DNA from 2 places in the Shewanella sp. MR-4 genome. Region 2 is predicted to be linked to the other one. Evidence: riboswitches for the same ligand, from Rfam matches in the RefSeq annotation. Region 2 holds a riboswitch; the other holds the start of a gene.
The links. A riboswitch is a leader RNA that binds a small molecule or an ion and turns the genes downstream of it on or off. The one in region 2 is predicted to bind cobalamin.

Region 1 (7,539 bases), 1.8 Mb from region 2:
GTTCTGACATAAAGCATCCTTAGTGAATTAACACTTGCTGCAAGGTTTAAGATTAAAACGGTTAGCTAAAAGTTATTATTTTAAATAAGACACTTAGCAGGGCACATCATACAACAGCCTCAATCCCGGCATCACTAAAACTCGCCATTTGATTGTAAAAATTTACTGCGGCTTGAATTAACGGTAATGCCAAGGCAGCGCCCGTGCCTTCGCCTAATCTCAGCCCCAAAGATAACAATGGTTTAGCCTTTAAATGTTCCAACATCCGCTGATGACCTTGCTCCTCGGAGCGGTGGGCAAAAATCAAATAATCCCGCACATGGGCATTGATAGTCACGGCAACCAAAGCCGCCGCGGTTGCAATAAAACCATCCACCACGACCAGCATCTTGCGCTCGGCGGCGGCGAGCATGGCCCCCGTCATTTGCACAATTTCAAAGCCGCCCAAACAGGCCAGCACTTGCTTTGGCCCTGTCATCGCACTCTGATGTAACAGCAGTGCGAGTTCGATAAGCATCTGTTTACGCTCTAAGGTTTCGCTACTGATCCCCGTGCCACGGCCAACACAGTCGGCCACATCGAGTTGCATGATGGCCGCCATAATCGCCGCAGCGGAAGAGGTGTTGCCTATGCCCATCTCGCCAAAGGCGACCAAGTTACAACCCGCTTGGTGGTGGCGCTCGATTAACGCCTGCGCCATGGCAAAGCCCTTGTCCACACAAGCTAAACTCATCGCTGGCTCTAAGTGAATTGCGCCAGTGCCGGCGCCAAGGCGTTGGTCTATAATGCCTTCGACACCCTCAACCGGGGTTAAAATACCGCAATCAATCACTTCGAGATTGAAGCCTAGTTGGCGACAAAACACATTGATAGCCGCGCCGCCATGGGCAAAGTTTTGCACCATTTGCCGCGTGACTTCGCTCGGGGCTATCGACACGCCTTCGGCGGCAATCCCATGATCCCCAGCAAACACCAACATGGTTGGGTTCACTATCTCTAATTGCTTAGGCCCTTGAATGCGGGCAATTTGCAGCGCCAAGGGTTCTAACAACCCCAGAGCGCCCGGCGGCTTAGTCTTCAGATCGATCTTTTGTTGAATAAACTGATCCTGCGCTCGACTCGCAGGCTCGATTTGAAATAACAGGGTAGATTGAGACATTCACGCTCCAGTGGCAATTTAGGCTCCCATGTGGAGCCGCTACTCATAACTTATTGGCTAATACGCTCGCAGCTATTCATTTACAACTATTCGTTCGCAACGATTTGTTCGCAACGATGCGTTCGCAACTACAATTCTAGAACAACCACTACGACGCATTCGGCAGCGATTTGCTATACGCACTAAGTACGAATTTGGCTCATTCGAGTTGGGCAATTTCTCTTTCAACAATCACTTATCGAACAATTGCTTATCAACATCAGCGTGCAAACAACTAATTCGATAGCTTGCGCCGACGCAAAATCAGCAAAAAGAAGAAGCTACCAATCGCGGCAGTAATAATCCCTACGGGTAATTCCTGATTGCCAAGCAAACATCGGGCGAGCACATCTATCCACACCATAAACAGGCCGCCCACCAGCCCCGTCAATAAGATGGGCTGACGACCGGGGAATAACAAACGTACTGTGTGCGGGATCATCAAGCCGACAAAGCCAATGCCGCCACAGGTCGCCACTAAAATGGCGGTGATAAGCGAGCAGAGCAGCAGCATATTGAGGCGCAGCTTAGGCACATTCACCCCTAAGGTATGGGCCGTTTCATCCCCCGCCTGCAACGCCATGATTTGGCGCTTCCAACCGAGAATAATCAAAAAGCTCACCAGCACCACTAAGGACGGCAGCACCAACAGCGACCAACTGGCCTTAGCAAAACTGCCAAGGCTCCAAAACAATACCGATGCGGTGGCCTGCGGGCTGGCAAAGTACAGCAGTAAACTGGTTAACGCGCCAAACATAAAGGAGGTGGCTACGCCAGAGAGCAACATCCGCTCTACCTGGCTCTTAAGGCCTAACCCTGCTAACGCCAGCACGATTAGCACCGACAGACTGGCACCAATAAAGGCGCCAAAGGGTAAGCTCAACCAGAGCAGCCCCGCAAAGCTGCCCGAACCGCTAAAAATCCCTGAGTTGGCAATGGCGCCCCCATTGCCAAACAGGCCAGAACTGGTAAACAGGGTCAGCATGACCACGGCACCAAAGGAGGCGCCGGAGCTAATGCCGAACAGATAAGGATCGGCAAGGGGGTTACGGGTCACGGTTTGCAGCACGCTCCCCGCCAAAGACAGCCCTGCCCCCGCCACAAAGGCGAGTAAAATCCGTGGCAGTCGCAGCTCCATCACAATCCGCTCTGTCATGCTGCTGGAGCTCACGGCCTCATCAGCCATAAACAGCTGACTAAGTTTATTGATAAACACATGCAGCACATCTAAAAAGCTAATGTTTGCCGCGCCAAAACTCGCGGCAGCGATGGGGGTGAGCAGGGCAAAGCCCGCCAAGCCTAAAATCAGCCATTGCTGGCGGGTGAGCGGCGTAAAAATGTGGCTAAAAAAATTCATGGTCACCAATTTGAGTGTGTCTATCATGGCGTGGGTTCAACGCTATGCTTGTGCAAGGCCGCGTTAGGCGCCCCGGGGTTATGACAGGCGCAGGCCACAGGAGGTAACGCTTGAGCCGAAACTGGGTGGGAGTCACTCGCTGCGTCCGCAGTATCGCTCTTAGGCTTTTGATAACCATAAAAGTAATTAATCAAGGGGTTACCATGCTGTGGATGGGGCGTCACTTGGGCGCATACTCCAAACACTTCGGCGATACGTTCTTCGGTTAACACCTGAGCCGGCGTGCCCATGGCACTCACCAGCCCTTTATCCAGTAGCAATAAGTGGTCGCACAGGGCGCTGGCTAAATTCAGGTCATGAATCGAGGCGATGACGCTGATCCCAAGGCTTCGCACTAGCTCTAAGATTTGAATTTGATAGCGGATATCGAGGTGATTTGTCGGCTCATCTAAAATCAATAACTGCGGCTGCTGCACTATGGCACGGGCGATCAGGGCGCGCTGCTTCTCACCGCCCGATAATCGATCGTATTGCTGATGCACTTTATGACTCAGGCCGACCTTGTCCAGCGCCTTGGCAATCTTGTCACTGTCTTCGCTGGAATGGCTATCAAACATCCCCTTATGGGGCGTGAGTCCCATGGCAACCAATTGCTCTGTGGTCATATCGAAATATTGCGGCGTATCCTGCTGCACCACCGCCACTTTACAGGCAAACGCCTTGGGCGACAGTTCGCTAATATCCTGCGAAAACAGGCTGATATGCCCTTTAGCAGGGCGAATAAAGCGGTATAAACAGCGCAGCAAACTGGATTTACCCGCGCCATTGGGGCCAATCAGCCCGAGCATTTCCCCCTTCGGCAGGGCAAAGCTTATCTCCGAGAGAATGGTTTTTCCCTCAATCGCCCAGCTCAATTGGCTCACTTGAAGTGCCATATTGGCGGAAGTCGCAGCGGGCGCTAAGGGCGCAAGGCTCGATGTGGAATGCATCACTAACGATTGCTCCCACATGGATATTGATTGGTGTTATTTGTGCCTGCCGCCGCTTGGGCCAACAGGGCGAAACTCATTAATGTCATCTTCTGCTCCCTCGAGTTACCCGCTCGAGAACTAAGGCTGCACGCAGCGAAAACAGAAATAGGCAGGTATCCTGACTCGTAGGTAAGAAGCAAAATGCTTCGACTACTCACAGTTGCGGGTACAGTTCGGGCTACTGACGGGCAGCTCCCCGATTCCCTATTATGTTTGGGTTATCCGGCGCGCTTAAATACTGTTGCCTTTAAGCAATAGCACTCAATCGCACAAAATTCCTAACACCTATTTCTGCGACCTTTGAGCTTAACGTACTGGGTTCGTTATCTGGCTCAAACGTCAGGGAAAAGCATTATCCTATATCTTGCTCATTAGGCAATGCTGTTTAAATCAGAAAATTTTCATCATACCGATGGCAGATGCGTTTAAGCTACTCACAGTGGCCCGAGGGCCAGTCTAAACGCCAGTATCTTTTACCTTGCTCATCCTCGAGGACATTAATCGTCACCACCGCCGCCACGGGTAAGGCGAGCTGACTGTAAAAACCTAAGGTTTTCACCGCCCCAAGCGCCCTTGACATCAAATGGCGAATAACCCCGCCGTGGGTCACTACCCAGATATTGGCCGCGGGTGCATTGGCATTAAACTCGCCGTGGGCCTGTTCATCATCCATCGCCAGCAGGGCAAACTCTTTATCGAGGATTTGTTCTATCGCCCCATCGACTCGGGCTTCGAAACTTGCCATGGCTTCGCCATTGGGCGGCGTCACCTCCCAGGGATTCTGCCAATAGGCCGCCATCCGCTCGCCGTCGCGTTGATATAAGTCATCGAGCAGGCAACCATCCCAATCGCCGAAGGCTATTTCCTGTAACTCCTCCAGCAAGTTGACCTTCAGCGGCAAAGGCGCGGGCGCATCTAAACTCATGCCCACGGACGCACTCGAATGCAGCTCAGCCGCAAAGGCCTTGGCAAACTCGGCGCAGCGCCTTGAGGTCGAGCTATAAATGCCGTGGCACACAGTCGCCTGCGCCTCCACCGCCGCCGACATCTGCCGCCAGCCCTTGTCGCTCAGTGGCACATCGACTCGGCCACGTAAAATCGCCCCGCCCTCGCATTCTCCATGGCGTAACAGTAATAACCTGAGCTGCTTCATCTGATCTTTCCTTTTATCGTTTTTATCTGGGTTATCTCGCCTATGCTATACCAACTTTAGCCTTGCCCTGACAATCCGATGTCGCGTATTATGGACGTCTATACGTATAAATGTCCAAAACATAACGAACGACATTCAATAATAAAATGCAATTTGTCACCCGATTGCGTACTTTGGACTCAACTTAGCTGTAGTAAAGGTAATCATTTTATGGCGATATCTCTCCATCGAGCCAGCCAAACACTGGCAGACATTCGCAACCAGTTGTCAAAGCGCATTCTGATTTTAGACGGCGCTATGGGCACTATGATCCAAGGCTACAAGCTGGAAGAAGCCGATTACCGTGGCGAGCGTTTCAAGGATTGGCATACCGACGTTAAGGGCAATAACGATTTGTTAGTGCTCACGCAGCCACACATCATCAAACAAATTCACATCGACTACCTATTAGCCGGTTCCGATATTATTGAAACCAACACCTTTAACGCCACCACTATCGCCATGGCCGACTACGACATGCAGTCACTGTCCGCCGAAATTAACCGTGAAGGTGCGCGCCTCGCCCGTGAGGCCTGTGACGAAATCGAAAAGGCCACGGGGAAACCCCGTTATGTTGCCGGTGTGTTAGGGCCCACTAACCGCACTTGCTCTATCAGTCCCGATGTTAACGATCCCGGATATCGCAATATCCACTTCGATGAGTTAGTAACCGCTTACTGCGAATCGACCCGCGCCTTAATTGAGGGCGGCGCCGATATCATTATGGTCGAGACCATCTTCGATACCTTAAACGCTAAGGCCGCCTTATTTGCTATCGAAACCGTGTTCGATGAACTCTTTGGGGCAAATTCGCCAGCACGTTTGCCTGTAATGATCTCTGGCACTATTACCGATGCCTCGGGCCGAACCCTGACCGGACAAACCACCGAAGCCTTTTATAACTCCCTTCGCCATATCAAGCCCTTGTCCATCGGCCTTAACTGTGCCCTCGGCCCTAAGGAGCTGCGCCCTTACGTCGAAGAACTGTCTCGCATCGCCGAATGTTATGTCTCGGCGCACCCTAACGCGGGTCTACCAAACGAGTTTGGCGGTTACGATGAAACCCCAGAGGATATGGCGAGCGTTATCCAAGAATGGGCCCGTGAAGGCATGCTCAACATTATCGGCGGCTGCTGTGGTAGCACGCCCGAGCATATTAAAGTCATTCGCGAAGCCGTGGAGCCGTTTGCGCCACGGGTATTACCCGAGATCCCAGTCGCCTGCCGTTTATCGGGTTTGGAACCGCTCACTATCGACGCCCAAACCCTGTTTGTGAACGTGGGCGAACGTACCAACGTGACTGGCTCAGCCAAGTTTTTAAAACTGATCAAAGAAGGCAAGTTCGAGCAGGCGCTCGATGTCGCCCGTGAACAGGTAGAAAGCGGCGCGCAGATCATCGACATCAACATGGACGAAGGCATGCTCGATGGTGTGGAGGTAATGCATAAGTTCTTAAATCTTATCGCCTCTGAGCCGGATATCAGCCGTGTGCCGATTATGATCGACTCCTCAAAGTGGGAGGTGATTGAAGCGGGCCTCAAATGTATTCAAGGCAAGGGAATCGTCAACTCTATCTCCTTGAAGGAAGGCGAAGAAAAGTTTATCGAGCAGGCAACCCTAGTGAAACGCTACGGCGCCGCGGCCATTATTATGGCGTTCGACGAGCAAGGTCAGGCCGACACTAAGGCGCGCAAAGTCGAGATCTGTACCCGCGCCTATCGCGTGCTGGTCGATAAGGTCGGCTTTCCGCCCGAAGACATTATCTTCGACCCAAATATTTTCGCCATTGCCACGGGTATCGATGAGCACGATAACTATGCCGTCGATTTTATTGAAGCCATTAAAGAGATTAAGGCCACCCTGCCCCACGCGATGATTTCGGGCGGTGTGTCGAACGTGTCGTTCTCCTTCCGCGGTAACAACCCAGTGCGTGAGGCGATTCACGCGGTGTTCCTGTACCACGCGATTAAAGTCGGCATGGACATGGGTATCGTCAACGCGGGCCAATTAGCGATTTACGATGATATCGACCCCGAGCTTAAGGATAAGGTCGAGAACGTCGTGCTCAACCTGCCTTGCCCAGTGGAAGGCTCAAACAATACCGAGCAATTGCTTGAGATTGCTGAAAAATTCCGTGGCGATGGCTCAAGTGCCGCCAAGAAAGAAGACTTAGAATGGCGCTCATGGCCAGTTAATCAACGTCTCGCCCATGCGCTGGTCAAAGGCATCACCGAATTTATCGACGAAGATACTGAAGCGGCTCGCCAACTCGCCTCTCGTCCGCTGGATGTGATTGAAGGCCCGCTGATGGACGGTATGAATATCGTCGGCGACCTGTTTGGCTCGGGCAAAATGTTCCTGCCACAGGTGGTGAAGTCGGCGCGGGTGATGAAAAAGGCTGTGGCCTACCTCAATCCCTTTATCGAGCAAGAGAAGGTAGAAGGCCAATCTAACGGCAGAATTTTGATGGTCACGGTTAAGGGCGATGTGCACGATATCGGCAAGAATATTGTCGGCGTGGTGCTCGCCTGTAACGGCTTTGAGGTATTCGATTTAGGCGTGATGGTGTCGGTGGAGCGCATTCTCGAGGCAGTGAAAGAGCACAATATCGACATTATCGGCATGTCTGGGCTTATCACCCCAAGCCTCGATGAGATGGTGCACAATGTGAAAACCTTCCACCGTGAAGGCCTCACCATTCCAGCGATTATCGGCGGCGCCACCTGCTCGAAAATCCATACTGCGGTGAAGATTGCGCCCC
Region 2 (7,539 bases):
GGAGTTGAAATTCGGCTTGGCGGATGAAAAACAATGCCCCGTCGATTTTGCGGTGCACCTCGATTATTTACTCAGCCTAGTGACATTAGTGCTCGACAATACAGCACTAAACCGCCAAGCGGGGCACGCTATCGGCCCAGTTCAACGGCTGATCTTAGCTGCCTTAACGCAGGCGCAGGCGTTCGATACCCTAAGCCAAAACAGTGCGCAGGCGCTCGATAAACAAATTCAAGTTCTCTTAACCCGTATAGATGCACATCAGGGCTTTGAATACCAACTCAAGCCGATACTCGAGTCGATATTCGCCAAATTAGCACAACCCAATCAGTAACCCGCGTTGTCAGTAACCCAAATTTCAGCAACCAAAGTTTCAGTAAATACTGGGAAATAAGTAATGCAGTCTTATCCTATATCACGCCCCTTGGCATTGGTGGCCGCCTTAGTGGCGTTGCAATTAACCGCCTGTAGCCAACCTAAACCCGTAGCCGTAGTCGAAAATGAAAAGGAATCCTTGCTGCAATTTGATAACGGTAAGCTTATCCAGTTTCAGGAAAAGGCTAATCCGAATTATCGCCATATTCCCTGCGATTTACCCGCAGTTGAGACTGTGGTGACCAACAGTACAGCCTTTGCCGCATTAACTCAGTCGGGTGAAGTGATCACTTGGGGTGACAGTTTTGCTGGTGGCGATAGCCGTGAGGTGACAGAACAACTTAAGCAAGTGACGCAAATTGTCCCCGTTAAAGATGGGTTTGCCGCGCTGCGTAAAGATGGCTCTGTGGTCTATTGGGGCAATGCGGGAAAATTAAATCTGGACAAGGCATTGCAAGCGCGCATGACCAATATCACTAAGTTATTCGCCAACCGAGAGGCCCTAGCCGCGCTCGACGCCAATGGTAAGGTGCATACTTGGGGCTACGGGCCTTACGGCGGCAATAGTTTGCAGGTGCAGGATGAGTTAGTCGATGTGGTCGATATCTTTGCTAAAGGGCGCAGTTTTATTGCCCTGAAAAAAGACGCCAGCGCCGTAGTGTGGGGTGAGGTTGAAAGTTCGACCAATATGAAGAAGTTGCAGTCGCAGCTGACGGATATTAAACATATCGAATATTTTCAAAATACCTATGCCGCTTTGAAAAAAGATGGCTCAGTGGTGAGTTGGGGTTGGCGCAGTGATGCTTATCCGATCCGCAGCGCTCTTAAGGATGTGGCGAGTCTCACGGCAAACAGTTGCGCGTTTGCGGTGTTAAGTCCGACGGGGGATGCCCATTTCTGGGGCGATGGCATTAACTGTGGCGTCGATTGGATCAAGAAAACCGATATCACAGGCGTGAAAGAGATTATCAGTGTCGGCCCGGGATTCTTGCTACTGCGTGACAACGCTGCGCCGCAAATTCTCGCTGACGATACGGATTACGCCTATCTGTTTGGCTTTCATCATGCTCAAGCGATCCTCGACAAGTATTGGCAGCAAGGCAGCAAAATTACCCTAGGCAAGTCCTCCTTTGCCTTTACGCGCCCCGATGGCAAAGTGGTGCCTGTCGGTTATCGGGCAAACCTTAAAAATGTCGAGCAACTGATTGAACGCATTCCACGCCTCACTTGGTTAGCGCCGGCAAATGATGGTTTTGTGGGGATCAGTGAAAAAGGAGAATGGGTCTCTTGGTCGATGAATCTCGGAATGTTTGATAAACCGCCGGTACAACCTGCCGATTCCTTGGTGATTAAGCCACTGGAATTTACCCCCGCTGCCCAATGTGAGACCCCAGAGCAACGGCAGGCGATTTTGAGTCAGGCAAGGCCGCAACGTAAAATCAATTGGTCATTTGACTAATCTAGCTTTTAGTCTTTGAGTAATGCGAAAGGCTGGTGAAACGGGGTTCATCAGCTTTTTAAGCCATCATAGACCTTATCTTTGGCTGTTATCTGAAGTTTTACAGTTGTTATGACTGTATAAGTGTTATTTCATTTAGCATTTTAACTGTTATCTTATTTACATCTTCGCTAGAATACAGGATGTTTTCTATGCAGTTTCATATGTCGTATTAACCATACCAATGCGATACAAGGATGATAATAATGAAATGTATACCCCATATGCAGATGAGGTTATGGCAGGGCGCGAGCGTATTAATGCTGTGCAGCCTAATCGGCTCTGAATCCGTCGAGGCAAAATTGGATATGCCTCGCAGTGAAAGTGGCGCGTCGCACACCCATGTGTTGCCTGTCTTTAGTCAGCAATTAGGATTTAACCTGCCAGCGGGGTGGCGCAAAGCCTACCATGAAGAACGTGCGGACATGTTTATGGCGGAATTTGTGCCGGAGCAGGAAGCGCTTAATCAATGGAGTGCGCTGTTTTGTGTGCAAGGCTTTAAGGGCATGGCCGAAACTGCCAGCCCGGAGCAGTTTTTAGATGCGATGGCCGAGTCATATCAAGCCGCCTGTGACGGTGAAGTGGTCTATCAGAAATTGGGTGATACCCAAGTGGATGGTCACGAAGGCTTTCAGGCTATTCTCGGATGTACCACAATGCCGCATGTCCATGGCGCGACTCAGTTTAATCCCAGTGCCTTTACCTCAAATCCCCAGGGCGAAATTGGTTACTATACCGTGGTAAGTGGTAACAAGGACTTGTATTTACTGCATAAATCGATGCGTGGCGATGTGTTTTCTGCCGATAAACCTCCCTTGCAGGCGGCTAATAGTGCCGACTTTATTTCAGGCTTAGCGCCCTATTCATTAAAGTAGTTATCAGTCGACAGACGGATGAACATGGACTTTCATCCGTATAGACGTCTATAATGCGCGCGCTCAGGCTTGATATGCCACGAGCCTTATTGGGCGTTAACTGGTTTTTCGCCCTCTGAACCTATTTTTAGTCAACCTTCTGTGGTGCTTGCGATGCATTCGTCGCGAGATAATCGGGAAGCCAGTGAAATTCTGGCACTGCCCCCGCAACGGTAAAAGGTGAGAGACGACCGCATTCGCTAGGCGTTCAAGAAGAACCCGATAAGCAATGTGAAAGGTCAGTTTCGAGTTAGTCCTTCTATTGCTTGGATTAACATAGCCTAAGTCCGGAGACCGGCCCTAAAGGTGTTTTTGAGATTTCGGTGGGCAGATCTCAAAATGCGATAGTGACTGTCAGTATTTGTTACTGAATCAACGGTATCGTGGCGCCAATGCCCCGTTTTCCTTGCAGGAGTTAAAGGTAAAATGGGAACACATCCAACAAAAATCGCGCTGCTGATCGGCAGCCTTTGCAGTTTTTCTGTTATCGCCCCCGCCGTGGCGGCCGATGATGCCAGCGTTGCCAAAGTCGATGAGCATATCGTCGTGATTGGCCGTTCAGACAAGACCCCCTTAAATATTGCCGCCAATGTGAATGTGATTGATGCCGCTGCGATTGAGCAGAGTGGCGCAACCAGCTTGACCGAAGTGTTACGTGGTCAAAGTGGTATTCAGCTGTCCGACAATAACATTGGTACTAGCTTCGCGATGCGCGGCTTTAGCGCCAGCACCGCCGTTAACAACACCTTGATTTTGCTCGATGGTCGTCGCTTAAATAACATCGATATCGCCGCCCCTAGCCTGAATGCCATTCCACTCAATTTAATTGAGCGTGTCGAAATTTTATCGGGCAGTGCGGGCGTGCTCTATGGTGACCAAGCGGTAGGCGGGGTGATCAACATTGTGACTAAGTCACCTGAGAATACGGGCGGCAGCGTGCAATTATCCGGCGGCAGCTTTAATACCTATGAAGGTCGCGGCGATGTGTCGGGCGCCATCAATAAAGATTGGCACTATTTCCTGACCGGTAGCTACAACCAAGGCGATAACTATCGCAAGCACAATGCCAATGAAACGGGTTCTATCCTTGGCCGTATTCAATATAAAACCGCCACAGATTCTTTCTTCGTTGAAACTAGCTATTACGATGATGATCGCGAAAATCCTGGCTCGTTGACGGTGGATCAGTTCAAGGACGATCCACGCCAATCTTTCAATAGTAGCGAATATGTTCATGAGATGACGACTGCTGCGCGCAGCGGTTATCAGCATCAGCTAAACCAAAACTGGGCGTTAGCGGCGGATCTGGATTACAGCGATACCTTAGTGACCTCATTAAACTGGGGCGCGGGTAGCCAAAATACTCGCTCGCTGCTGATGTTTAGCCCTAAAGCACTCGCTAATTACAGCACCCGTCAAGGTGAGCTAAACCTAGTCACTGGTTTGGATATCAGCCGCGGTAAGGCCGAGTTTGACTCTATGGCGCGCAGCAACGTGCAGGAAATGCAAAGTGCTTACCTGCAAGCCACTGTGCCATTAAGCCACACCTTAAGCTATGTGGTGGGTGGCCGTTATGCGCGGGTGACCGACGATCTGGTCGATGGCAATGTGTATCCAAACGGCATCGATTTAGATGAAGATGCGACCGCATTCGAGTTCGGTTTAAATTACCGTCCGAGCGCCGAGCACAGATTCTATCTGCGTGGCGATGAAAACTTCCGCTTTGCTAAGGTCGATGAGCAAGCCTACACCCCGAAAGATGTGTATGGCTTAAAGCCGCAGACAGGCCGTTCCTATGAGGCAGGTTGGGATTGGACTGTGGCGAGCCAAAGCCTACGCGTCAGCCTATATCGCCTCGATTTAGAAGATGAAATCGTCTTCGATCCGAGTGCTGAAAAACCAGTTGGTGGCAGTTTCCAAGGCGCCAACGTCAATGCCGATGCTTCACGCCGCTATGGCGCGAGTGCCGATTGGGATTGGCAGGTCACTCAAGCCCTCACCTTAGGCTTGGAATATAACTATATCGATGCCGAATTTACCGACGGGGTGAATGATGGCAAGCAATTGTCTTGGGTGGCTGAACATACGGGACGCGGTTATGTCAGCATGGATTTTGCCGAGCATTTCCAAGTATTTGCCGAGGCGATTTACACGGGCGATCGTTTTATTGAAGGCGATAACGGCAACGAAGGCGATAAATTATCTAGCTATGTCTTAGGTAATCTAGCCCTTAACTATACCCGTGATGCTTGGTTAGCGAGCCTGCGTATCGATAACCTGTTTGATAAAGAGTATGTTAGCTCGGGTTACTACGGTGGCATTTGGGGTGATAGCTATTACTCAGGCCGAGGCCGTGATATTCGCTTTACCTTAGGCTATCGTTTCTAAGCTCGGTTCAATAGTGAATCTTTAAAGCCAGACTCAGTCTGGCTTTATTATTTCTGTTGTTTGGGGATGCGCAGAGAAAAATCTATCTTCTCGGTGTATTCTTTATAGGTTCAGCCTATTTTGAGATGAGTTAAGTCGTTGCTTGTGCTGTAGATCACTGCATATAACGCATTGTCACAATTATTCTACGACTTAGGGCTGAAATTCTTTGTAGTTTGGGTATGATGTGAGCGGTATTCGAATCATCTTATAGCTAATTAACAGGTGTAAAGTGTCTTATGACAGATCTTGAGCAACAGGTTTTTACTCAAGTGAGAGCCATCATAGCGAATGAAGAGCAAGTGATCGGTCGCCGTGGGATCTTAATTCCACTCAAAAAAGCGATCCTAGCCGAAGGCGACATTCGTAATGTGATCGATATTATTTCGAGCGATCCCGCATTAGCTGCCCACATGTTGATGCGCAGTAATTCGGCGCAGGCTTCAGGTGTAGTAAATCCTAAATCTCGCTCCTTAAAAGACGCCCTAATCCGTTTAGGCCAGGTCAATATTTATCGTTATGCCTTCACCTTCTATTTGAAAGAACGCCTCGATGAATTGCCCCAACCCTATAAGAAGTTGGTACAAGGTTATTGGAAACTCACGGAAAATATCGCTACCGATGCGGTCGACAGCCTAGTCGATATGCCGGATGTCGATGTTGACCCCGATGAAGTACAAACCTTGGCGCTGTTTAGTGTATTCGGGCAAATCATTGCCTTAACCGCCTTTGCTTACTTAAATGCCAGCTCTGAGCAATCTTTCCCGTTAAGCGTGATTAAGTCATTGATTGATAATCAGCAGCAGACCTTAACCATCGAAGCCTTTGAGGCTTTAGATCTCGATCAGGATCTGCGCCAAGAGTTTATGATCGCCCACAATCTGCGCCAGACCCGTAATCAAAATTCTCCAGGGTTAATCCTGCGCCGTGTGCTCTCGATGCGCGGTATGTTACTCAACCCGCTCTAAGCACTGCTCATAAAAACAAAGCCTGCAATTGCAGGCTTTTTTATGCTGTTTTGACGGCACTAATTGGATTTTTGCTGACGCGCTAAGCCTTCGCTTGCCACCAGTTGCAGCCAGTTTTGCACTAAGGCCGAGTTCGCGCTGTGGCGGCGATAGGCCCCAAATAGTGGTCGCTTTAAGCCTTCTTGGCCGAGTTTGACTGAAGCTAAACTCAAACCATGTCCCTCATTGATTGACCAGTTGGGCAGGGCGGCGATACCGTCCTTACAGGCGATGCGTTGAAGTAACATCATGGTCAAATCGCAGGTCTTTTGCTCGCCGGCTTCAACGCCTGCGGGTTCTAAAAAGTGGCGATAAATATCTAAACGCGCCAGTGGCACTGGGTAGCTGATAATGGGTAAGCGGGCCAATTGCTTAGGCGTAACATAGGCTTCTTTCGCTAAGGGATGATCCTTGGCAACCACTAACTTCACTTCAAAATCAAACAAATGCTGATAGGCGAGCGAGTGTCCCGGTACGGGATCTGAGGTCAGTACTATATCGAGTTCGCCCATCTCTAAGGCATTGAGCGAATCGAATAGATGACGGCTCGATAGATCTAACTCGGCCTGCGGATGATCTTGCCTAAATTGCTCCATCACTGGCATTAACCAGCGAAAACAGCTGTGGCATTCAATCCCCACTCTGAGCTGATTGGTCTCTGTCTCTAGGCCATTTTTCAGATCCGTTTCCGTTTCTAACACCTTAGGCAGGATCTCTTCGGCGAGGTGCAGTAGCCGTGCGCCTTCTTGAGTAAAGGAGAGGGGTTTGCTTTTACGCACAAAAATGGGCGAATTAATTCGTTGCTCTAACTCCTTAATTTGATGGGAGAGAGCCGATTGAGTGACAAAACGTTTTTTGGCTGCGCCCGCCAAGCTGCCACTTTCCTTCAGTGCCATTAAGGTTCGCAGATGTCTTAGTTCGATCATGATCACTCCAAGTGAATTTCGCTCATGTTGTGCTTGAAATCAATTCGGTTGCTGGCATAGAGACTATCACAATAAACTTCTAGACGTCCAGACGCCCGTTGTGATTTATCCAGACTTAAATGCGAAAAGTTGCCCAGAAACACAATCTGGTGGGTGCTAGTGCCGAATATGGCTTATCTCAAATAAAGGAAGATATGGTATGCAATTAAACAGTCTTGGTTTTCCCCGTATCGGGCGTCGTCGTGAACTGAAATTTGCCCTCGAAAAATACTGGCGTGGTGAGAGCACTCAAGCCGAGCTGCATGAGGTGGCCAAGGAGTTACGTCGTACCCATTGGCAATGGCAAGTCGCCGCTGGGATCGAGCAAGTGCCAGTGGGTGATTTTGCCTTTTACG

Region 1: linked by a shared signal. The riboswitch ahead of SHEWMR4_RS04365 (ABC transporter ATP-binding protein) and the one ahead of SHEWMR4_RS17270 (TonB-dependent receptor) in region 2 are both predicted to bind cobalamin.

Annotation. Positions count from the first base shown of each region.
Region 1 covers NC_008321.1:990,879-998,417, reverse strand. Annotated here, with positions in the region: gene SHEWMR4_RS04380 (adenosylcobinamide-GDP ribazoletransferase) at 1-10, opposite strand, end outside; gene cobT (nicotinate-nucleotide--dimethylbenzimidazole phosphoribosyltransferase) at 107-1,159, opposite strand; gene SHEWMR4_RS04370 (FecCD family ABC transporter permease) at 1,434-2,582, opposite strand; gene SHEWMR4_RS04365 (ABC transporter ATP-binding protein) at 2,579-3,544, opposite strand; cobalamin riboswitch at 3,677-3,836, opposite strand; gene SHEWMR4_RS04360 (histidine phosphatase family protein) at 4,017-4,739, opposite strand; gene metH (methionine synthase) at 4,950-7,539, shown strand, end outside.
Region 2 covers NC_008321.1:3,939,691-3,947,229, reverse strand. Annotated here, with positions in the region: gene SHEWMR4_RS17285 (hypothetical protein) at 1-331, shown strand, start outside; gene SHEWMR4_RS17280 (hypothetical protein) at 395-1,831, shown strand; gene SHEWMR4_RS17275 (hypothetical protein) at 2,077-2,745, shown strand; cobalamin riboswitch at 2,871-3,102, shown strand; gene SHEWMR4_RS17270 (TonB-dependent receptor) at 3,211-5,172, shown strand; gene SHEWMR4_RS17265 (HDOD domain-containing protein) at 5,451-6,179, shown strand; gene SHEWMR4_RS17260 (LysR family transcriptional regulator) at 6,239-7,144, opposite strand; gene metE (5-methyltetrahydropteroyltriglutamate--homocysteine S-methyltransferase) at 7,344-7,539, shown strand, end outside.